Paraglaciecola psychrophila 170: one gene and its partner. The protein of the gene in region 2 interacts with the protein of the main gene of each other region in a pairwise test. Links are inferred from orthologs where the notes say so. Each region holds a gene or a part of one and is shown on either strand. Other genes may lie near its edges. The genes, in order: eno and rpe.

The links.
Region 1: the proteins of rpe (region 2) and eno interact in binary tests that used the Escherichia coli proteins (3 or more experiments, as listed by UniProt). The link is inferred for Paraglaciecola psychrophila 170 from one-to-one orthologs.

What each region holds. Positions count from the first base shown.
Region 1 is NC_020514.1:1,500,573-1,507,978, forward strand. What follows is about bases 3,449-6,442. They hold eno (phosphopyruvate hydratase), read right to left. Parts: upstream 5,595-6,442; coding sequence 4,302-5,594; downstream 3,449-4,301. Other genes in these bases: C427_RS06480 (hypothetical protein), read right to left, coding at 3,462-4,106; C427_RS06490 (CTP synthase), read right to left, coding at 5,610-6,442. Also shown: leuB (3-isopropylmalate dehydrogenase), read right to left, coding at 1-394; leuA (2-isopropylmalate synthase), read right to left, coding at 401-1,972; C427_RS26280 (hypothetical protein), read left to right, coding at 2,325-2,498; C427_RS06475 (hypothetical protein), read left to right, coding at 2,704-3,345; more of C427_RS06490, read right to left, coding at 6,443-7,241. UniProt on the Escherichia coli protein: Catalyzes the reversible conversion of 2-phosphoglycerate (2-PG) into phosphoenolpyruvate (PEP). It is essential for the degradation of carbohydrates via glycolysis.
Region 2 is NC_020514.1:4,858,517-4,875,093, reverse strand. What follows is about bases 10,980-13,804. They hold rpe (ribulose-phosphate 3-epimerase), read right to left. Parts: upstream 12,816-13,804; coding sequence 12,144-12,815; downstream 10,980-12,143. Other genes in these bases: C427_RS21300 (TorF family putative porin), read left to right, coding at 13,136-13,780; trpS (tryptophan--tRNA ligase), read right to left, coding at 11,090-12,094; C427_RS21315 (anthranilate synthase component II), read right to left, coding at 10,980-11,065. Outside these bases: GTP cyclohydrolase I FolE, read right to left, coding at 1-313; C427_RS21365 (hypothetical protein), read right to left, coding at 457-642; C427_RS21360 (CopD family protein), read right to left, coding at 689-1,117; C427_RS21350 (DUF6776 family protein), read left to right, coding at 2,963-3,721; iron-sulfur cluster insertion protein ErpA, read left to right, coding at 3,835-4,179; C427_RS21340 (DUF1338 domain-containing protein), read right to left, coding at 4,281-5,099; astD (succinylglutamate-semialdehyde dehydrogenase), read right to left, coding at 5,124-6,596; astA (arginine N-succinyltransferase), read right to left, coding at 6,599-7,633; C427_RS21325 (aspartate aminotransferase family protein), read right to left, coding at 7,644-8,864; C427_RS21320 (HDOD domain-containing protein), read right to left, coding at 9,121-10,284; more of C427_RS21315, read right to left, coding at 10,433-10,979; C427_RS21295 (hypothetical protein), read left to right, coding at 13,941-14,264; C427_RS21290 (Dam family site-specific DNA-(adenine-N6)-methyltransferase), read right to left, coding at 14,287-15,120; C427_RS21285 (SPOR domain-containing protein), read right to left, coding at 15,194-16,577. UniProt on the Escherichia coli protein: Catalyzes the reversible epimerization of D-ribulose 5-phosphate to D-xylulose 5-phosphate.

The DNA of each region.
Region 1 (7,406 bases), 3.4 Mb from region 2 along the record:
CAAAACCACTGGCAGAAATATCCGCTCGAAGTGGAGAGAATGCTTCAAGGCCCGGATAAATTTTCGCAGGACGCAAGTTACTGAATAAATCAAAGTGCTCACGTAAAGCCAAAAGTGCGGCGCGTTCTGGGCGCTCTTCTAAGGGTAAACTGTCCCACTTAGGACCTCCAATTGATCCAAATAAAATGGCGCTAGAATCTTCACAACCCTTTAGAGTGGCCGCTGGTAACGCTTTCCCATGATTATCAATGGCGAGGCCACCTACATCGAAGTCATTCAGTTGAAACGAAATATCAAATTTTTTGCTTACGGCTGCTAACACTTTTTTGGCTTCGACCATGACCTCTGGGCCAATTCCATCTCCTGCCAATACTGCTATGTTGTAGTCAGACATTTTTTCTTATACCCCTGCAATCTTTACTTGTTCTTTTTGCTGGTCAATCTGATCAGCTAAATGTGTGTTATTTAATACATAAATCAGCGCTTTTACACCTGCTTCCACTATATCAGTTGCCAAACCAATACCGTTGAAGCGACGTCCATTGTATTCAGCGACTACTGATACTTGTGCTAAGGCGTTGGCACCTTTGCCTTTAGAATCAAGTTTAAAATCCACTATCTCAACCTGATTATGACCAACAACTTTGGTGATGGCGTTGTAAGCCGCATCGACTGGCCCATTCCCGGTTGCAGACTCGGTGATTTCTTTATCACCTACTAACATGCGCACCGTTGCGCTAGGTATGATCTGTTTACCTGAATTCGCCTGCAAATACATAAGTTTGTAGTGTTCGTCTTCTTGTTTGGTTTGGCTAAAAAACAATAATGCTTCTAAGTCATAATCAAACACTTGGCCCTTTTTGTCGGCTAATTTCACAAAAGAATCGTAAATTGTTTCTAAGTCAAAATCAGTTTCTTTGTAACCCAACTCGAATAACCGATGTTTAATCACATGGCGCCCAGAGCGTGAGGTTAGGTTCAAATTGTTTTTGTTAATACCCACACTTTCTGGGGTCATTATTTCGTAGGTGTTGCTACCTTTTAATACGCCATCTTGGTGAATGCCTGAGGAGTGACTAAAGGCATTGGCGCCAACTATCGCCTTGTTAGCCTGCACGGGCATATTGCACAAGTTGCTGACTAATTTAGAGGTGCGTGAGATTTCTTCACTTTTGATATTGGTATGAAACCCAAGTTTTGCATGGCGTGTCTGCAAAATCATCGCAATCTCTTCTAACGAACAATTACCTGCACGTTCACCTAAACCATTAATAGTCGCTTCAACTTGCCTTGCACCTTGTTCTACTGCGGCTAAAGAATTGGCCACAGCCAGACCTAAATCATTGTGGCAATGCACCGAAATTATCGCTTTATCAATGTTGGGAACACGGTTAAATAAATTCTGAATAATGCCACCAAACTCTGTAGGAGTGGTGTAGCCAACTGTATCGGGAATATTCACTGTGGTTGCGCCAGCGTTAATCGCGGCTTCTACCATACGGCATAAATAATCGATATGGGTACGCCCAGCATCTTCACATGAAAACTCCACATCGTCAGTATAGCGACGTGCATGTTTCACTGCCTGAACTGCCATCTCAACCACTTCGTCCTGAGATTTACGTAATTTCGTGTTCACATGAATATCAGAGGTGGCAATAAACGTATGGATCCGGAATTGCTCAGCGACTTTCAACGACTCTCCACAAGCATCAATGTCTTTAGCTAAAGCTCGGGCTAAACCACATACAGTGGCATTTTTTATTTCACGGGCGATGGTTTGTACTGATTTAAAATCACCGGGAGAAGAAACAGGGAAACCGGCTTCGATAATGTCCACACCAAGTCGCTCCAGTGCCAGAGCAATTTTCAGCTTTTCTTTAACGCTCAAACTAGCAGGTAACGCTTGTTCGCCGTCCCGCAAGGTGGTGTCGAATATTTTGACTTGGTTAGAGTTAACCCCGTTTGACATTCCATTCTCCTGATTGCATTGTCGCTTTGATTTTTTAATTTCATCACTGTTTAAAATACACATACAAAAAACCCGTGCTTAGCACGGGTTTTTTGTAAACTTGTTAACGCTCGCTTACAACCTACCCGTGCAGTCTTGCTGCCAGCAGTAGTAGAGTAGAAAAAATAGCGTTATTCATTATTTAGATTCTTTAACTTTTATGTATAAAATTTATTTTAAAACCAATATGTATTTGTAACGCGGATAGCACCAGTGCGTCAACCTCAGTTTACAAGAACACATATAACTTAAAAGTATAAATTTAAATTTTTGTGATGACTTTGCGAAAAATAATAATGTAGCAGATACAAACATGTGTAGTGCTCATCAAGTATTTGCTCCATTGGACTTGTTTGCACAAAGTTTGTACGGTGCGTTATCCAAAAGCATCTCTTCTATTGGACCCCTTTTAACTCAGGTTGCTCAGCGAACTTGGAGTCGCGAAAAAAGCAAAGGCATAACGTTTGCTGACAAAACACAAAACTAAAGACGTTTATTTATGAAGAAATCACAAAAAATAGATAAAACAATACTACGTTATCTATGGGTAATTAATTTGACACTAAACCATTTTTTTGTAAAGTTGAGTAAATAGCTCGCCTTGAAATTCTTTCAATTATTAAAAGGATGTATTAATAATGATGTGTATAAACTGCAAAAAATATATTCTAAGATTAATAACCCTAACCAATATGTTTATTTTGTCACTAGGTTTGTCTCTTAGCGGATGTGGGGAAAACAGTACAGAAAATACACCCCCTACAGTTAAAATTGGGGACGTTAATTTGTTTTATTTTGTTACTGACACATTAGATCCTTCGAAAAGAACTATCGAAGCAGTAGCAGACGCAGATGACATTGACGGTAGTATAAGTAGTATTAATTGGTCTATTTTGAGTCATCACCCGATTGAATTAATAGGCTCTGACACAAAAACTATTCAATTTACTGCGCCTTTAATTAACTCTGAAGAAATAGACCTATTTGTACTTGAGGTTGAAGCCACGGATAACCAAGGAAGTATAACAACTGATACAGTCGAGATTGATTTAAACGACGATCTAATTATATTCATTCCTCTTATTTCAGCAAAAAGGGGAGAAGAAATCGAAGTTAATGCGTTAATATTTGGTAGAGAGAGTAAAGTTTCAGAGCTTAATTGGTCTGTATCCAATGGTGTTGAAGTGACGTTATTAGATGCCAATACAGATACTGTCACATTTTTAGCACCTAATTCATCTACTTTCTCTACAGTAAACTTAGAGTTAGAAGTGAGTTTTATGGATGGAAGTGAAAATCGAATCTTCAACGCATACGTAACTTTGCATGATTAATAATATATAAAGAATTGTTACACGGGTTGTTCTTGCAGTCATTGACTGGGCATAGTTTTGATAGTGGGATAGTGGGATAGTGGGATAGTGGGATAGTGGGATAGTGGGATAGTGAGTTAACGAAAGGTCTTCCAATTTATCGATAGGGATAGCAGTAATTCACGCAAAGATAACGCCCGTTGTTGACCTTTGCCTTTGTGATCCCATTTGTGACCACAGCATGCAGCAGTTAAAATAGCTTTTGAGGGTTTAAGTAATCTGAGGCTTAGCACTGCAGGTTGTGTGTATACATTTTCGGCAAATTCGCCATCAATATTGAACCAGCCAAACTTATTGGTATGTAGACGATTACCACTTAAATCGATTTTATCAATCGAATCCAGCTCTATATATTCACAGCCAAGCTGCTCAATATGCACCGCAACACTACAACCAATCTGAATGTTATTAGAAAACCACTGTTGGGTTTTTTGTACTAAATAGTTGTTAGCCATACATTTAGCAGCTTGTTTAGCTTGCCAACTGGCATTGTGTACATCAACTTGTAACGGCGATTGGTGTTGTAATAGACTGTAAGCAGCACGTTTTATATGATGTCTAAGTCCCGCTATTTTTCGTTGTAACAAGTTGATATTATTGAGTTTTTGTTGAGATAAGCTAGCAAGTTCTCGCTCATACAATGCATTGCACAGTTCAGCATAATGTAACTGATGCTGATCATCAGAAAAAATGTCTACCTGTTGGGAGTTTGAAATTTGCATAGTTAATTATGTGTACATTATTCTAATAAAGTTTCTAATGGGCTTCTCATATAAATAGTTAATAAAAATCTTTATATGAGTGCTTAAAACTAAAATGGCCAGCGTTAGCTGACCATTTTATACTCTATAACGTTGAATTTGCAGTTTTATTATCTACACATTCAATTATCTATCAATTACTTATTAAGAAACGCTTTATTGACCTTTAATTTCTTTTCGGCCGTTATAAGTTACACGGTCACCTAACTCTTGTTCAATACGTAACAATTGGTTGTACTTAGCAACCCGATCAGAACGACATAAAGAGCCGGTCTTGATTTGACCTGCTGCAGTACCTACTGCTAAATCAGCGATAGTTGAATCTTCAGTTTCACCACTACGGTGAGAGATAACCACGGTGAAACCTGCTGCCTGTGCCATACGAATTGCCTCTAGGGTTTCGGTTAATGTACCAATCTGGTTGAATTTAATTAGGATCGAGTTACCTATACCATTGTCGATACCGCGCTTAAGTATTTTTGTATTGGTTACGAACAAGTCATCACCGACTAATTGCACTTTGTCGCCAATTTTTCTGGTTAAGCTTGCCCAGCCATCCCAGTCACTTTCGTCCAGGCCATCTTCGATAGAGATAATAGGGTACTTTCTAGATAAGTCAGCTAGAAAATCACCAAAACCTTCAGAATCAAACACTTTGCCTTCGCCTTTAAGATCGTATTTACCATCGACGTAAAATTCTGATGCGGCGCAATCCATTGCCAAAGTTATGTCTTTGTCCATCACATAGCCGGCTTTTTCAACTGCTTCAATGATAACTGTCAAGGCTTCTTCATTGGACCCAAGGTTTGGTGCAAAACCACCTTCATCACCTACAGCGGTATTTAGGCCTTTTTCATTTAATACTTTTTTCAGTGAATGGAAAATTTCAGCACCGGTACGCAAGGCTTCTTTAAAGCTCTTCGCGCCAACTGGCTGCACCATAAATTCTTGGATATCAACGTTATTATCGGCATGTTCGCCACCATTGATAATGTTCATCATAGGGACTGGCATACTGTATACACCAGGTGTGCCGTTTAACTCTGAGATATGTTGGTAAAGAGGAATTTTTTTGTGGATAGCGGCAGCCTTAGCTGCTGCCAGTGATACCGCTAAAATGGCATTAGCACCAAATTTTTCTTTGTTTTCAGTACCGTCTAAATCAATCATGATTTTATCAAGGGCAGCTTGATCGACTGCGTCTTTGCCTAACAGGGCTGTTTGAATATCGTTGTTAATTGCGGCAACGGCTTTTAATACACCTTTGCCTAAATAGCGGCTTTTGTCGCCGTCACGTAGTTCTAGAGCTTCACGTGAACCAGTTGAAGCTCCCGAGGGAGCAGCAGCTCTGCCCATAGCACCCGATTCTAAATATACGTCTGCTTCTACTGTTGGGTTGCCACGTGAGTCCATGATTTCACGAGCGATAATTTTGCTAATCTTTGACATTGTTGTTGCCTTTTATTAATTGTGATTCTTAAAATATTCGCCTGCAGCTTTAACAAACCCTGTAAAAAGAGGGTGTCCGTCGCGAGGAGTTGAGTTGAATTCTGGGTGAAATTGTCCGGCTACAAACCAAGGGTGCTCGGCAATTTCGATAACCTCTACTAAGCGTTTGTCAGCAGATAGCCCTGTGACTTTTAAGCCCGCAGCTTCGACTTTGCCACGTAGGTTATTATTCACTTCGTATCTGTGTCTATGACGTTCGTATATTTCGCTAGCACCATACATGTCGTGTACTTTACTATCTGGAAGTAGGTGACATAGCTGACTACCTAAACGCATAGTGCCACCTAAGTCTGAGCTTTCGTCACGAGACTCGGTTGTGCCTGCTGCATCCAACCATTCGGTAATCAGGCCAACAACAGGGAAGGGCGTATCAGGGGCAAATTCTGTACTATTGGCATTTTCCATGCCCGCTACATTTCTCGCATACTCAATTAACGCCACTTGCATGCCTAAGCAAATACCCAAGTACGGTATCTGGTTTTCACGTGCATATTTAGCAGCAGCGATTTTGCCTTCAATACCGCGCTCACCGAAACCACCAGGAACCAATACGGCGTCAAGGCCTTCTAATATATGCTCGCCTTTACTCTCGATATCTTGGGAGTCAATGTATCTAATATTTACTGTTAAACGATTTTTTAAGCCAGCATGTTTTAGAGCTTCGTTAACGGATTTGTATGCGTCTGGCAATTCCACATATTTACCCACCATACCTATGGTGACTTCACCTGTCGGATTGGATTCTGCGTAAAGTACTTGTTCCCATTCGGTCAGGTCGGCTTCAGGACAATCTAAACCAAAACGTTCCACCACTAATTCATCTAAACCTTGGGCTTTAAGCATGGCGGGAATTTTGTAAATACTGTCAGCGTCTCTTAGGGAAATAACGGCTTTGTCTATGACATTAGTAAACAATGCAATTTTTTGACGTTCGTTAGACGGCAAAGGTACTTCAGAGCGACACACAAGAATATCGGGTTGCACGCCAACTGAACGTAATTCTTTCACCGAATGTTGAGTGGGTTTGGTTTTTACTTCAGCCGAAACAGCGAGGTAAGGCACCAACGTAAGATGCATAAACATCGCTCGGTTACGTCCTACTTCAACACCCAATTGGCGAATTGCTTCAATAAATGGTTGTGATTCAATGTCACCCACAGTACCGCCAATTTCTACTATGGCGACATCTACACCTTCTGAGCCATCAATAATTCTACGCTTAATTTCGTTAGTGATATGCGGAATAACTTGAATTGTGGCACCTAAATAATCGCCTCGACGCTCCCGCTTGAGGACTTCTTCGTATACTCTGCCAGTCGTGAAGTTATTTCGTTTAGTCATGCGAGTACGAATAAAACGTTCGTAGTGACCTAAGTCTAAATCTGTTTCAGCACCATCGTCGGTGACAAATACTTCACCGTGCTGAATTGGGCTCATAGTGCCTGGATCAACGTTGATATAAGGGTCAAGCTTGAGCATAGTGACATTCAAGCCTCTAGCTTCTAGGATTGCTGCAAGCGAGGCTGCAGCAATACCTTTTCCAAGTGATGAAACTACACCACCTGTGACGAAAATATAATGTGTCATGATAACCCTAATAAAGGCGTTTGAATTGAATATGCGTTGTAAAGTGTGGTTTGAGTTTTCTTGTTAAAAAGCCAAGAAAAAACCATTACCGGACGGGAAGATATTGTACTAAAAAATGCCATCTCAGACAAAGAATAATCTTAAATAAAAGACAAATATTCAAGC
Region 2 (16,577 bases):
TGCGAGCAAACTTTGATAACCCCAACACTTTGCCATTGGGTAGGTAGGCAATATGGCAACGTCCGATAAAAGGTAAAATATGATGTTCACACAATGAGTAGAACTCGATGTCTTGTATAATGACCATTTCATCTGTGTCTGCTTCGAAAATAGCCCCATTTACAACGCCATCTAAATCTTTTTGATAACCATCAGTTAAAAATTGCATTGCTTTGGCCGCGCGTTGGGGCGTATCTACTAATCCACCGCGGCTAACATCCTCCCCTAAGATTGAAAGGATATCTGAATAGTGGCCGGCTAATTTATCTGACATGTAATTTGACTCTTAGAACAGTGGTATTAATGAGTATGAGTATTTGGTACTGGAATAACCCATAACTGGATTCTCCGATCATAACATTTTCTGAGGATAGTATTAAATACCAGCGCCATATTTATGTCTGTTGGAATGCTAAATTATTTATAGTTTTTACTTATTTGCAGCATAGATTGACGGATTTGTAGCATATAGTGATCGAGGGCAGATTTGGCATCTTCATAGGCTTGAGCGTGATTTTCAGATGCTGGATTCTGTTTATATTCTTCAAATGCCGCGTCAGTCTGGACAGCTAAATGCTTGAGTCGTTTATGATTGACATCCATGTCGACTCTCCTGAATTTTTATAGAGTATTGGTATTGAGCAAAAATTTAGAAATATTTTACAATCGCTAGAACGATAATAGCTAAAACAATCAAAACTGGTGCTTCATTTAAAAAACGGAAGAAGCGTGAAGAATGTGTATTTTCATCTTTAGAAAATTTTCTTACTAATACAAACAAGTAGCCATGGTAAGCATATAACACAGTGACTAAAATTAGTTTAATATGTAGCCATTTGGATGTAACAAACCATTCTTTTCCATATAAATTGATTAACCATACCCCAAATACTAAGGTCAATAAGGCAAAAGGTGTAACAAAATACCAGAGTCGCTTTTCCATTATTTTGAACTGATCTTTCACTTCCTGTATATCTGTCTGTGCGTGATAGACCATCAGTCTAGGCAAATAAAACAAGCCTGACATCCAAGCAACCATAAAAAATACGTGTAGTGCTTTTATCCAAAGTAACATCATTGTGCTTCCTAGTAACTTGCTTTATGTAGGTGGTGTCTGAGTGTTTTCCAAGTAATAATACCTAATATTTCTTCTGAGGTTGAAAATATATATACCGCACCATTTCTGTTAACTTCTAATAAGCTATAAACTTCAGCTAGCGTAGCTTGAAAATTGACCCCTTGCATTGGAATAAAGTTTAAGCGCATTGCTTCACCGTCTTTTCCTTTGTCATATTCAATTAATGAATATGTAGCAGTCCCTTGTATATCAACTGAATGTTGAACTATGGCGTTATGATGTTCCTTATCCAATATGCTTATTAGCTGCTCGTTGTTGTTGTTATCCTCAATACCTTCATTATTTTTCTTAAAAAGTTTAAATTCCTTGTTCATAACAGCTAATACGCCAGTCTTTTGCAGCGATTCCATAACGGAAGAAATGGTATAAGGTAACTTTTGATAATCTAATTGCTGAGTAAAAATAGAGCTATTACCTAAAAAACTGTGTAGAAGTCACATACGCAGGCACTATCACCAGGATCGTTGGGAGAATCATCTCTGGACTGTAGGATAACTCCATAACTGCTGATAATGCCGCTAATGGTGCATGAATAACTGCCGTCATCAGCCCGGCCATTCCCAACAGAGAAAAGCTGCCATTTAAGTTACTGACGTCATCTAATAAAAAACCTAGTGGGAAGGCAAGAATAACACCACTTAGCATCCCTATAACAAACACTGGGCCGATTATGCCTCCAGGGATCCCTAGGCCGATTGCAAAGATAGTTAATAAAAACTTGGCCGCGACCACTCCGATTAGCAACTGAATATTTTCATTTTGTGCGATTAAAACGTGTGCAGAGTGGAAATGTGCACCTAACGCATCTGGTAAAATATATCCTACTGCGCCGGTAATGAGCCCCGCAATTAATAAGCGACGAACCATATTTATACGGCTAAAACCGCTGATGACCAGCATCAATGTTTTATTAAACAATGACGCAAGGCAGCCTAGTAAGATACCAAAGATGATCAAGTATATGTAAATCCAGCGGCTGAATTCGTTGAATTGAATAAAAGATAACTCTTGTGCCTCACCAAAAAAAATACGTGTTAATACTGTGCCGCAAGCTGCAGCCAGCATAACGGGAATAAAAATATGGATTTTGTATTCTCGCAACACAACTTCCATAACAAAAATTACGGCTGCAAATGGTGTGTTGAAAGAAGCAGAGATACCGGCTGCAATACCACATCCAGATAAAATGCGAATACTGTTATGAGGAAACTTCAACCATTGACCAAAAAAGCTGCTGCCGAATGCACCTAAATGCACAGATGGCCCTTCTCGGCCTACCGAAAAACCACTGACTAAAGCTAAAGTTCCCCCAAAGAACTGGTTAATCGCTGTTCTAAAAGGAATATGCCCATAGTAGTGTTTGATTCTATGGATAACAAAAGGGATCCCCATGCGATAGTGTTTAAATCCTGTCAGATAAGCAATTAGCACTATAGCTATGGCGCCTATACAAGGAAGAAAAAAACGCATGAGTGGGTCTAAAGCGCCGAAATCATTTACCTCAGGTAAGAATAATTTTTGCAGCCATTCAACGCTTAAACGGAATATAATAATTAAGGATGCGGCGCAAATTCCACCCACAATACCGATAATACACAGCTGTATAGACGTGCGTGGTGTGGCTAGTTCTTGTCTAAAAGTGTTGAGGTTCACAATTACAAATGGGCTGATAACTGAGATTTAAAACATTCTATCACAAGTCACTGTATTTTATAGAGTTAATCTTTTTCATACAGCCATAAAATTAAATGTTTGATAAATCAATCGACTATTTTAAAGGACTAAATGATAACATTATATCAACGAGGCAAAGTTTTACCGCTTTTAAAAGGGCATAAATTGATTATTTCTGAACTTAAAAATAAATTTGGCGCATTTCAATTTTATTTGATTCTAATAGTGATGATTGCGGTCACTGTGTATCTAGGTTTTTTCTGGGGTAATGCGAATTACACTCAACAACAAATGACAATATCCACACATGAAAAAAGCATTTATAACCTTAAGTTGGAAAATGAAAAGCTGATTAAAAATTTAAACATCCTAGGGGTTGAACTCGAGGTTGCAAAGCTGACTCAACAGCAACACTTTATTGAAATTGGAAAAAGCATTGACGTTGAAAAAGACTTGCGCACCCAACTCGCTTTTTATCAACAAGTAATGGCACCAGAATTGAATGAACAAGGTTTTCTGATTGAGGGGTTTAATCTAGAGCCTGCGTTGAGTGATAATTCTTTTCGATTTGAATTAGTTTTGATGCAACAAAATAAAACCAAAAATACCCTTAAAGGTAATTTAAAAGTTACTTTAATCGGCAGTGAAAATGGTAAAGCTAAGCAATATACATTGGATTCTATGTTGTCTGATCAAGAGCAAAAAAGTTTGACCTTTAGCTTTAAATATTTTCAGGTCATTGCCGGAGAGATAAGTTTACCAGAAGGTTTTCAACCAGAGCAAGTATCCGTACATGCTGATATGTTTCAGTTTAAACGCAAGAAAGGCGAGTTAACCACCGTATTCGATTGGGTCATTAACCCCTACTAGGCTTAACAGAACTGATTCTGAATTAATTAGTCTTAGTGAATACTTGACCATATTAGTCAAGTACTAGATAATCTACCCAATAAAAGTCATTCAATTTTTTACTGAGGCAAGTTATGACAGTGCAAATCGCGTTACCTATTGAATTTTCTGATGCTGCCGCTAGAAAAGTAAAAACGTTGGTGGAAGAAGAAGAAAATCCAAATCTTAAACTACGTGTGTATGTGACCGGTGGAGGCTGTTCTGGCTTCCAATACGGATTTACCTTTGATGAAAAGGTCAATGAAGGTGACACCACAATAGATAAAAACGAAGTAACTTTAGTGGTTGACCCCATGAGCTTACAATATTTGGTGGGCGGAGAGGTTGATTACACTGAAGGATTAGAAGGTTCTCGCTTTTTAGTGACGAACCCTAACGCAACAACCACATGTGGTTGTGGTGCTTCGTTTACCGTCTAGTGTGAGTTTAACAATTCCTGAAACATAAAAAAGCCAGTTGTTACACAACTGGCTTTTTTATTATATTGTTATAACGTTTTCGTAGTTAGCTATTTGTACGTTCAAATATTGGTGCTTTCAAATATTTTATCTGCAGAAGCGGCTACAAAACCTTGGTATAACTTTCCAGTTGGCATCTTGTAACGCTGAGCGAATTCATAAAAACAGCTAGGTACTAATTTCTTGCAATTAGTGAACTGTACTTCTATTTTGTCTGCCATAGTAGATGACTGAGCCAATAAAACCTCTGGACCCCCTTTGATTTCACCGCCTGAAGAATTAAGTATAAAACCTTCACTTTTTAATAGGGTGTTTATTTGTGCCAGAGATTGAAAATGCCCCATGTGATTTAAGCTCACAGTAAAATGATTCGCCCTAAATCCCCAAACTGACATCCAAGCTGCATATTCAGAGTGTGCAGCTAAAACATCATATTCTTGTGGACTGACTTGCCAATGTGTACCTGAATACAAGAAGTTGTCCTGCGCCGCAGCATCATCAGAAATGTTATCCGTCATTTTCAGAATAATTTGCTGCACATCAAAAGGCATATCTTCAACTATAAGTTCACTAATAAATACTTTGGGATGAGTATCATCTGTATGTTCAAAGTGTTTAGCACGTAGCTTTTTTTCTACAAACTCATATTGGCCTTGCTCGGTGTAACCTAGTGCTAGGAAATGTGCTGCAAGTTTATCCAAGTTGATTTTTTCTATATTAAAAGTGCGCAGTGCAATATGGTCATTAACTAATTTAGACGTTTTACCCAAATGTTTAGACTCGTATCCTTCCAACAAGTCATGAACTTTTTTTGCCGAAGGCGTAATAATTAGATAATCTTGCCATAAATGGCTAAACAATCTATCAATTTTGTTATGCATAGCGCTAAAACTCTCGTTCTAAAATTAAATACTTAATCCTGGACTCAACGTATCAGGTAGTGTTGTTTTTTCTAATTCTACTGAAGCAACTGGGTAAGAACAGTAATCAGCAGCGTAGTAAGCACTCGCTCTATGATTGCCACTATCGCCAATCCCACCAAAAGGTGCTGCACCACTGGCGCCAGTAATAGGCCTATTCCAGTTAACTATTCCAGCACGAATACGCTGATAAAAATGTTCGTAGTCTGCTTGATTATCGGCCAATAACCCTGCGGATAATCCAAAGCTAGTATTGTTGGCCTCATCAATGGCTTGGTCAAAGTCAGTATAACGAATGACTTTAAGTAAAGGACCAAAATGTTCTTCATCTGGCATATCCTTAATGATGTCAGTCACGTCAATAATACCTGGACTAACAAAACCAGACTCAATATCTAGATGCTTAAGCTCGACTAAGGATTTCGCCCCAAGGGTGAGCAACTGTTGTTGTGCTTTGACCATTAAAGACGCGGCATGTTGTGAAACCATTGCGCCCATAAAAGGCTGTGCTTCGGCATCATACATCCCAACTTGAATGTTGTTAGTGGCTTCAATCAATTTATTCATAATGACATCACCAGCTTCACCCTGTTGAATAAACAAACGGCGCGCGCAAGTACAACGTTGACCAGAAGTGACAAAGGCTGATTGGATAATATCGTGCACTACAGCTTTGATATCCGCCGCATCTTTGACTATTAGTGGGTTATTTCCACCCATCTCCAAGGCCAATATTTTTCCAGGATGCCCAGCAAATTGCTCGTGTAACAATCTACCAGTACGCGAACTACCGGTAAAAAACAGGCCATCTAATCCACTATGAGAGGCAAGTGCTTTGCCTGTTTCTACTTCACCTTGAACCATGTTCAATACCCCAGCAGGTAAACCAGCTTGCTGCCACAGTTCTAAGGTTTTTTCTGCTACCAAAGGCGTAAGATCGCTTGGCTTAAAAACAATAGTATTACCTGCTAATAGTGCAGGAACGATATGTCCATTGGGTAAATGTCCTGGGAAGTTGTATGGACCAAATACCGCGACTACGCCATGGGGTTTGTGGCGAATAAATGCTTTACCTAAGGGCATGGCATTTTCTACTGTACCGGTTCGCTCATGGTAAGCTTTTTCTGACAAAGCAATTTTACCTATCATAGCGCCTACTTCAGTTGCCGTTTCCCATAATGGTTTGCCCGTCTCTTGAGCAATACTCAAAGCAATAGCTTGTTTATTCTGGGCGAGTAATTCTGCGAACTTTTTAACAAAAACTAAGCGCTCATCAAACGTCAGATTACTCCAAGAAGCAAATGCCGAGCGGGCAGCCTTGACGGCTGAATTAACTTGTTCTTGAGATGCCGATTTAGCCTGCCAAATGACGTTTTTCTTTGCAGGATCAATTGATTTTATGTCGTGACCTTCACCAGCTAACCAGTTGTCAGCGATAAAATGTGTGTGCGTATTCATGATTATGTCCTGAAATGAGTAGGTGCAAAGCGAATATAGTCGCCATCACTTACACCGAGTGCGGCGGCGGCCTGTTGACCAATAGTAGCAAGTTCAGTATCTATATCGATAAGCAGTGTTGTGCACACTCCACGAAAGTCTTGAACAGTAGTATTGATAACAAAAAATGTTGGTTGACTGTCATCAATGTTACCCGTCACTTTGATCTGCATTTTTCTACTAGCTTGCGCACTGCGGATATGTTCTAAATTAGCTTCAACGGTGGGACCCGCGTCAAAAATATCTACATAACCTCTGCAACTAAAACCCTCTTGTTCAAGAAGTTGTAATGCGGGTTTGGTTTTTTCATGTACTTGACCAATCACGGCCTGGGCTTGTTTACTTAGCAGGTTGACATAAATGGGGTATTTTGGCATAAGCTCAGCGATGAACTGTTTTTGACCAATACCAGTGAGGTAGTCTGCTGTAGGGAAGTCCATTGAAAAGAAATGTTCTTCTAACCACTGCCAGAAAGGTGATTGGCCATTTTCATCATTAATTCCGCGCATTTCGGCTATGATAGTCTCAGCAAAACGGTTTCTATGTTCCATCATAAACAAAAAACGAAACTTGGATAACAATCTACCGTTTAAGCCTTCTCTTGCACCCTGGCGCAGAAATAATGTACATATTTCAGAGACCCCCGTGTAATCGTTACATAGGGTAAGAATATCAACATTATTGTAGATTTCTAGCTCTCGTGATGCATGCACCACCTTACTTAAATGGTAATGATAAAATGCATCGTTCAAACCTACACCGGCCACAATACCGCTAGTCCCCACCACTTCTTGGGTGTCCTGGTCTTGCATTACAAACAAATAGCTTTCATCTGCTGGCTCGGCAACATCTTTGGCAAAGGCTTGTACTGACTTGTCTATCTTACTTCTAAGCAAAACTTCGTTTACTGGCAACGACGTAAAACCTACCCCAGATTCTTGGGCAATTTCATTCAGTGACGAATAATCATCAGGATGGATTGGGCGAATAATTTTCATGTTCGCTTACTCACTTAAATGAAACGTCGGCGCCAACTACTTTTGCCACAGCTCGTTCGAAACGTACTAGCCCTTCTTGAATATCTTCATCAGGTATAATAAGTGATGGAGCAAAACGCACTACATTAGCACCTGCAATCAAACACATTAAATGTTCTTCTGCGGCGGCAACTAAAAATTCTTTAGCGCGACCCGTAAAGTTTTTATTTAAAGCAGCACCCAATAAAAGGCCTTTACCGCGAATTTCTTCAAAACAGTGGTATTGATCATTGATGGCTTCTAATCCCTTTCGGAAAAGTTGTTCTTTATGCTTCACTCCATTCAACACTTCGGGTGTGTTTACAATATCCAATACTTTTTCGGCTATCGCGCAACCTAGTGGGTTACCACCATAAGTGCTGCCATGAGTACCTATCTTTAAATGTTTGGCAATTTCAGTGGTGGTTAACATGGCGCCAATTGGGAAGCCGCCACCAAGCGCTTTAGCCGTTGTGAGAATGTCGGGTACCACACCAAGCCCCATATAAGCATAAAGCTCGCCTGTACGACCAACACCGGATTGTACTTCATCAAAAATAAGTAGTGCGTTGTGTTTGTCACACAAAGCACGCACACCTTTGACAAAATCAATAGTAGGACTAATTATGCCACCTTCACCTTGCAATGGTTCCATCATAACCGCACAGGTTTTGTCAGATATTAATGCTTCAAAACTGGCTAAATCATTATAGTCTGCATGTTCGATAGCACCTGGTTTAGGACCAAAACCGTCTGAGTAAGCGGTTTGTCCACCCACGGTGACAGTAAAGAAGGTACGACCGTGGAAGCCTTGCTTAAAAGAAATAATTTGATCTTTCTGTGCGCCAAAATGGTCAAGAGCGAAACGTCGAGCTAGCTTTAATGCTGCTTCGTTGGCTTCAGCACCAGAATTGGCAAAGTATACTTTTTCACCAAAAGTAGCATCGGTTAGTTTTTTGGCTAAGCGAAGCGCTGGTTCGTTAGTAAGAACGTTACTTAAATGCCAAAGTTTTTGGCCTTGCTCTGTCAGAGCTGAGACAAGTTCGGGATGGCAATGGCCTAATACGTTGACCGCTATACCTCCAGCAAAATCGATGTATTCGGTACCTGCTTGATCCCACAAGCGAGAGCCTAATCCTTTTACCGGGATTATTGCCGCTGGGTTGTAGTTAGGAACCATTACTTCATTAAACAAGTCGCGAGTTACATTCATTCTATTGCCTTCAGTGTCATATTTTGGCTTAAAAAAGGGAGTTAGTATGGCAGAAGGTTTGACACATGTCTTTATGCATATTAAATGTAAAGCTGCGTTTTCAAAGGGATTCATCTAGTTTTGCATGAATAGTGAATAACTATTTAGTCGCTGATAATATAGTTCTCACTCGCAGCCTCAAGCAACCCCAATGGCGCATACCCGTATTGGGGTATTTAATTATTTTAAAGAGATTGCATGAATATGCTTAAAATAATTAATCGTTATTGATACTTAAGTCAAGTGAGTGCATATCTGTTGTTTTCAGTAATTCTAAAGAGCCTTTAGGCATACGCAGGGTGCGTATGAAATCTTTAGACTGCTGTAAATCAATCAGCTTATGCCCTTTTAACATTCGATACTGAGCATAGGCTTTGCCTTGCTTTAATACCAACGCTAGTGGCGATAGGTTTACTGCAGATTCATTATTTGCCACTTCAAACATTGCATTGGCTATCATGACTCTCTTCATCGCCATTTTATCAATTAATTTGGCACTAATCTTTAGTGCGTGTGTATCAATTAAATGGTTCAGAAATGGACCTGATGGTGTAATTCTGGTCAAAGCAGAGTGTTCTTCATGCTTTTGTGCATTGTGAGTTTCCAATAAGGCTTCTCGCAACACGCTTTCGAAGAGCCTGAAGTATAACTTTGATACCACCACTTTGCCCGTCGTTTGTAATATACCTATGCAAAAAGCATGGTCTTGATTGACACCCACCACAGAAGCTATTTGTTTGCAGGAAATTGCTGTTGCTAATGCTTCCTCCCAAATCCTTAATTTTATTTGTGGGTAAGGGTCAGTGATTTGAGGCAGTGAGCGTTTAAAGGCTAGAGATGTAAGTATAGTCATTAGATTCTCTAAACCAAAAAAGCTTAGGCCCACTCGCATAGTTTCAACTACTACCGTTTTTCCTTTATTATCTATACGCCGATATTTAGGTTGATTAACAAACTTCATTAAGTCATTGAAAAACCATGGCAATTCGGTGGCAATAGGTTCAACTTTTGAAATAGTCGCTGCTTTAATGCCAACCAGATCAAGCAATTCGGGTAATGATCTGTCTATGCCTATGATTTTAGAATATAGATGGTCTGTATCTTGAATACTTTCATTTAGGCGTTTTGCTACTTCAATATTGATTTGGTCAGTGATGGTGTTTAAGAAGCTAAGATCTGACTTAATATTTAAATCTTTTTCACGGATCGCTTGTTTTTCAACCCGCAATAAAGATCGAGCTGTTTTACTTTGCTCAATCTCGATGACACTTAACTCGGGTTTACCCTCATTGATAGCGCTATGTTGTGCTGCCTTCACATCTAAAAATAACGCTTCAAAACGCTGTTTTATTAATTCTTCCGTGTTTGTGAGTATGCTCATTATTATTCTAATCTTATAAAAATGTTTTGATGTTTTGATGTTTTGATGTTTGAATTTTTGAATGTAATTAACGTTATCAGCTATATAAGAGAATAATTACAATACAAAAATTAATTTTACATTAATGTGACAATATTTCTATGGGCTTCTACCGTGCTTCAGAGATATGTTGGCTTTTAAGAAAATTATTAAGTATGCGATGTCCAAATTCGGTCAATAAGGACTCTGGGTGAAATTGCACACCAAAAATGGGGAGTGTGTTATGTTCGATAGCCATTACTTCTCTTAATTCTGTTTTATTGTTGTCTGAAACTTTATTTTTGCCGTTAGCGTTATCGCTACACCATGCGGTTACTTTAAAGTCATCAGGGATACTGACGCCGTCTAAGATTAAAGAGTGGTAACGTGTAGCGACAAACGGCATAGGAACATCTTTAAACAAAGCAGAGTGGGAATGATAAATCTGTGAGGTTTTTCCATGTTTTATCTGCTGGGCTTTAATGACGTTGGCACCAAATACCTGACCTATTGCTTGATGCCCTAAACAGACACCTAACATCGGGATAAGACCTGCGAAGATTTTTATCGCCTCTAGTGTTATCCCTGAACTATCAGGTGTGCATGGACCAGGCGAAAAAACTAAAAAGTCAGGGTTCAAAGTTCCTATTTTATCACAATCAATTTCATCATTGCGGACCACAGATACCTCTTGTCCCAACTCCTCAAAATAGCGAGCTAAGTTGTAGGTAAATGAATCATAGTTGTCAATCAACAGAAGCATGGCCTGCCTCAACCACTGATTAATTTAAGGACGTTTAACAAAGCCTACCGCTTCGTATGCGTTAGCTAAGGTAATGGCTGCACGTTGGCTGGCCTTTTCAGAACCTTCATGCATTATTCTATTCAGTTCAGTCTGGTCATCTCGCAACGCATGATATTTTTGCTGAATTGGTTCTATTAAAGCAACGATTGCATCGGCTGCATCAGATTTTAAATGCCCGTACATTTTATCTTCATAACTTGGAACGAGGGCTTCGATTGAGGTGCCTGTAGCACATGACAATAGGCTCAACAAGTTAGATACACCGGGTTTATCTATTGTATCAAAATAAATACGAGCTTGGTCATCCGAGTCTGTTACTGCACGCTTAATTTTCTTCGCTATTTTTTTGGGATCTTCTAACAGGCCGACAAAGTTGTTGGCGTTATCGTCTGACTTAGACATCTTTTTTGTTGGATCTTGTAAACTCATCACTCGGGCACCAAATTCGGGGATATAAGGGTCGGGTATGCTGAACGTTTTGCCGTAAACATTATTAAAACGTGTGGCAATATCTCGCGCCAACTCTAGATGTTGTTTTTGATCATCGCCTACAGGTACCTGGTTAGCTTGATATAACAAAATATCTGCCGCCATTAATACTGGATAAGAGTACAAGCCTGCATTGATGTTAGACACATTTTTCGCCGACTTATCTTTAAATTGCGTCATGCGGTTAAGTTCACCCATCTGGGTGTAACAATTCATCAACCAAGCTAATTGGGCATGCTCAGGAACATGAGATTGCATAAAAACAGTACTTTTAGCGGGATCAATTCCACAAGCTATATATAGTGCCAAACCATCTAAACAAGCTTGATGTAGGGCTTTTGGGTCCTGTCTTACGGTGATCGCATGTAAATCAACCAACATATACAAACAGTCATAATCATCTTGCATATTGACCCACTGGCGAAGCGCACCCATGTAATTGCCAATGGTGAGTTGACCTGAAGGCTGACAGCCGCTGAGTACAATTGGTTTTGTCATGTTAATTAGATCTACTTATACAGTTAGTTGAAAAAAGTTGGTTAAAAGGCTAATTAGCCAAAGCAAGTTCAGAACGCATTTGACTAATAACTGCTTGATAATCTGTTTGACCAAAAATTGCGGAGCCCGCTACAAACATATCAGCTCCTGCCTCTGCAATGGCGCGAATATTATCGACTTTTACGCCGCCGTCAATTTCTAATCGAATATCAAAACCTGATTGATCAATTAATGCACGAACCTGTTTTAGCTTATCTAAACTTTGTGGGATAAAAGATTGACCGCCAAAACCGGGGTTAACAGACATTAATAAAATATGATGTAACTTATGCATCACATGATCGAGATGTTGTAATGGTGTAGCAGGGTTGAATACTAAGCCAGGCTGACAGCCTGAATCGATGATCAGTTGCAAACTTCTATCCACATGCTGTGATGCTTCAGGATGAAAGCTGATATAGCTGGCTCCAGCATCGGCAAATTGTTTAATCATATCGTCCACAGGTTGTACCATCAGGTGAACATCAATATCAGCCGTCACACCATGTTTGCGTAAAGCTTTGCACACTAGAGGGCCAATTGTCAGGTTGGGTACATAATGGTTATCCATGACGTCAAAGTGAACGACATCTGCACCAGCATTCAGCACATTGTCAACTTCTTCACCTAACTTGGTAAAGTTGGCGGACAAAATCGAGGGAGCGATCAAATAAGGTTTCATTTCTTTCCTTGCAAACAAAAACAATATTCTACAGAAAAATCGAAACAGACAAAAGCGCCCTCTTTGCACCAATATTGACTAATTGTTCTTTTATGGTGCGACATGACTGATAAAAGATTGAAAAGTTGTACGATTTTAAATCATATTCATTAGGAAATAACTAATAAAAACAAGTGGATAAACGTTTTATTGAGCGTGCTATTTAGTTTGCTGCATTTAGGCATTAGTTTTGCGTTATGAAGTGAATAAAATAAAAATAATATGATAGAAAACTTAGTTAAATCACTGAAAAATATTATAAATACAATCGGAGTTCACACATGAAAAATTTAAAATTTACTGTTATCGCCGCTGCTGTTTTAGCCGCATCTAGTGTTAGTCAAGTGGCTTTGGCCGAAGGCAGCGTTAGTGCAAACATTGGTTATGTTTCTCAATATCATTTTCGCGGTATCCAACAGACTAGTGGTGGTTCAGCTAGTGCAGGTTTAGATTATGAAAATGACGGATTTTACGTTGGTACCTGGGTTGCGGATGTGGCTGATGGCTTAGAAGTTGATCTATATGGTGGTTATGGAATCGAGTTGGACAGTGGTCTTTCTTTGGGTTTAGGTGTGACCACTTATCAATACACAGGTGATTTTGACTCTGCATATAACGAAGTCAATTTAAGTGCTGGGTATGGATTAATTAGTCTTGGTTATAGCCAAGGTAAGTGGGACGGTATTGTGGGTGATGAAGCCGCGACTGAAGGTGATTATTCTATTTTTACCGTTACATTTGAAAGTAATGGTTTTAGTGGTACTTTTGGTACATATGGTCAAGATTCTGAAGGTGAATATATCGAAGTCGGCTATGGTACAGAAATTGGCGGATTTGATGTCGGTGTTGGAGTGATATTTAGTGGTTCTGATCTTGATGACGATGAAGCTGTGTATTTCTCACTTAGTAAATCATTCGACTTGTAAGCTTGCTGTAAGCTGTTAATTATTTCTAAGGCGCATGTATTGCGCCTTCTTTTATTCCCTAATATTAACGACAAAGTGCCTAACTTATGAGTTGGAGTACATTTGTTGATTGTTGAATTACAGGTATAATGTCACAAAATATTTCAACGCGGATAACACTATGAACAGGAAGTCAAAATCGTTATTTACCCTCTATGGTTTGACCTTAACCGGTTTAGTAGCCGCTGCTATGTTAAGTGTTTCTCAGAGCTCGTTAGATGATAAAAATGTGTTTTGTGGAAATCTAGAAAATGTTGCTCTTGATCATGAATTACCTGTTAGCCATCCTGTTAATAGATGTGCTGCCAATCAACAACAAGGTGTAAGTTGGTCTGAATGGTTTTCGGGGCGATCAAGCTCATATCAATTCCACTTTATTGATTTACTTGAGTTACTGTCACGTTCAGGGAATAGCGTAGCAAAAAATCCTGCCCAGACAAACTAGTTCCACTCAAAATCAAGTGGAGTTAATCGGCCCGATAAAGTGCCAATAGTTCTGCCACTTTTAATCTAGTACTGCCATTTTGACTGATAAAACGACTGACTTGAAGTTGAGTCATATCAGCCCCTTGATATATATCCCTAGTAAACTCAGTGTCATGATTACTGACTAACACTGGAATACTGCGAGTGTGACCGGTACGACGAGCTAACGATGCTAGTTTAATCTGGTTATCCAAAGTAAATCCACCGGCGGCATAGCTATTGAACATCGCCGTTTTGCTAATGGGTGCATAGGGAGGATCACAGTATATAACCGATCCCTTTCGAGCTCTGGCGAACACTTTTTCAAAAGAGTCACAGGTGAAAGTCGCTAGTTGAGATTTCTCTGAAAAATACCACAGCTCTTTTTCTGGAAAGTAAGGAGCCTTGTACCTGCCAAAAGGGACATTAAATTTCCCACTGTTGTTATAACGACATAACCCATTGTAGCCATGTCTATTTAAGTAAAGAAAATAGACTGCCCGTTCATAGATATCCGCACTGTCATTAAATTCTTGCCTTATCTGATAATAACGTTGTTCTTCGTTATAAACTGAAGTGAACATCTTGGCACTGTCGGTTATGTAATCACTAGATTGGTGTTTTACGATATTGTATAAATTAATTAAATCAGGATTAATATCGTTTAGCAGATATTTAGAATAATTGGTGTTCAGAAATACCGAACCTGCACCGACAAAAGGCTCAATAAGCTTTTTAGCCTCTGGAAGTTTCGCGTTTATGTCATCTATAAGACTGAACTTTCCACCGGCCCACTTCAAAAAGGCTCTGTTTTTTTTATCTTTTGTAACTGCCAATGTTTCAACCAAGTCGGAGCCGCTAGTTTATGGGGCCGAATTGTAACGGTACTAGACAAAAACAACAAATAGCTTAAGGCCTAGAGGCACTTATTTCTTGTTTGACTTGTCCAACACTCTTAACAAAAGGAGTATTTCTTAACATTGCATCTGCCAAATTGATTATTTCTGCTCTGGCAGCTTCTATTGTGGGAAAATGTTGATTTTTTAATAACACATACCAATCCCCACCATAACGCTGAGTTTTGTATAACCACAGTTGTTTGCCTAACCGCTCACCTTTTATGTAATCTTGTAAGATACTAATATTAGCCATCGCTGCTATTTGAATCAGAAAGTGTTTATCAGGTAATGCCAATAACAAATCAGGCTCTGGAACCATAAAATCGTCAATTATGACGGTTTCAACTTTGCCTAATAGTAATCTTTTTTGTGAGGATAGCGGTTCAAATTTCACTATATCTTCAACTTGATAGTCGTTAACTATGTCAGTTTGTGCTTTTACCTCTTTATCTAATACAGCTTGTTCTGGCTCTGAAGATTGAATTGTCTGACTATTCACTTTTTCATCATTGCTAGTAGTTAGTAAAAGTACTTTATTTGATTGCTTCTTAAGTTTAGCGCTGGCGGTATTCCAATCAGTTACCAATAGATCTTTAATGGTAGTTTTAGTCGAACTAAGTTTACTCTCTACTGTAGTTATTTCTGCAACAGCTTGGGGTGCTGCTTGGGCCTTATTAGCAGAGGCTTTAACATCCAATTTGAGCACCTCAGAACGCGCAACAGGTTGCTCTTGGGTTGATAGCTGAATATTCATATATGACAGTGCTGCCTTCACTTTTTGTGGATATTGCCAGCCTAATATTCCACTAAAAAGGGTTAAAAAAATGAGTCCAAATAAAATGGCAAACCACCATTTTTTATAAATAGGTTGAGACTCGTAAGACTGGTAATGACGATCTTCAATACGTTGCGCAAACTTTTTTCTTTTATCTTGAATAAAAGACTCTAAATCAGAAAACTCATGGGACTCATCGGGTTGAATTTCTGTGTGACTATTTAACACTATGGGTTGACCTTTGGACTTAGCCCCAAGGCCAGATTTTGCCGACTCTGCCCAATCAGAGAGACCCATAAGCAGTACATTGAGATGTTGTTTGTTGCCAGCAAAGCGGCTTTGTAATACTAGATCCCATAGTTCTTTAACCAGCTTGTTAGGCAATTTTTCCGCCTGAAAAACACTTACCAATATTGGACCGTTGTGTTCATTCAAGGGAGCTAATAACTGATTAAGAGGTCGATTAAAGTCTGCTGTTTGGCTTTGGCTAATGAGTTGACGAAACAACTTTTCTCGGTAGATGACTAAAGGGGTTAATTCATTTGCAGTGAGTACAGCTAAGTCAGATTGTTCATTTTGATGAGCTAAATAACTTTCAACAACTTGTGACTGCTGTTGT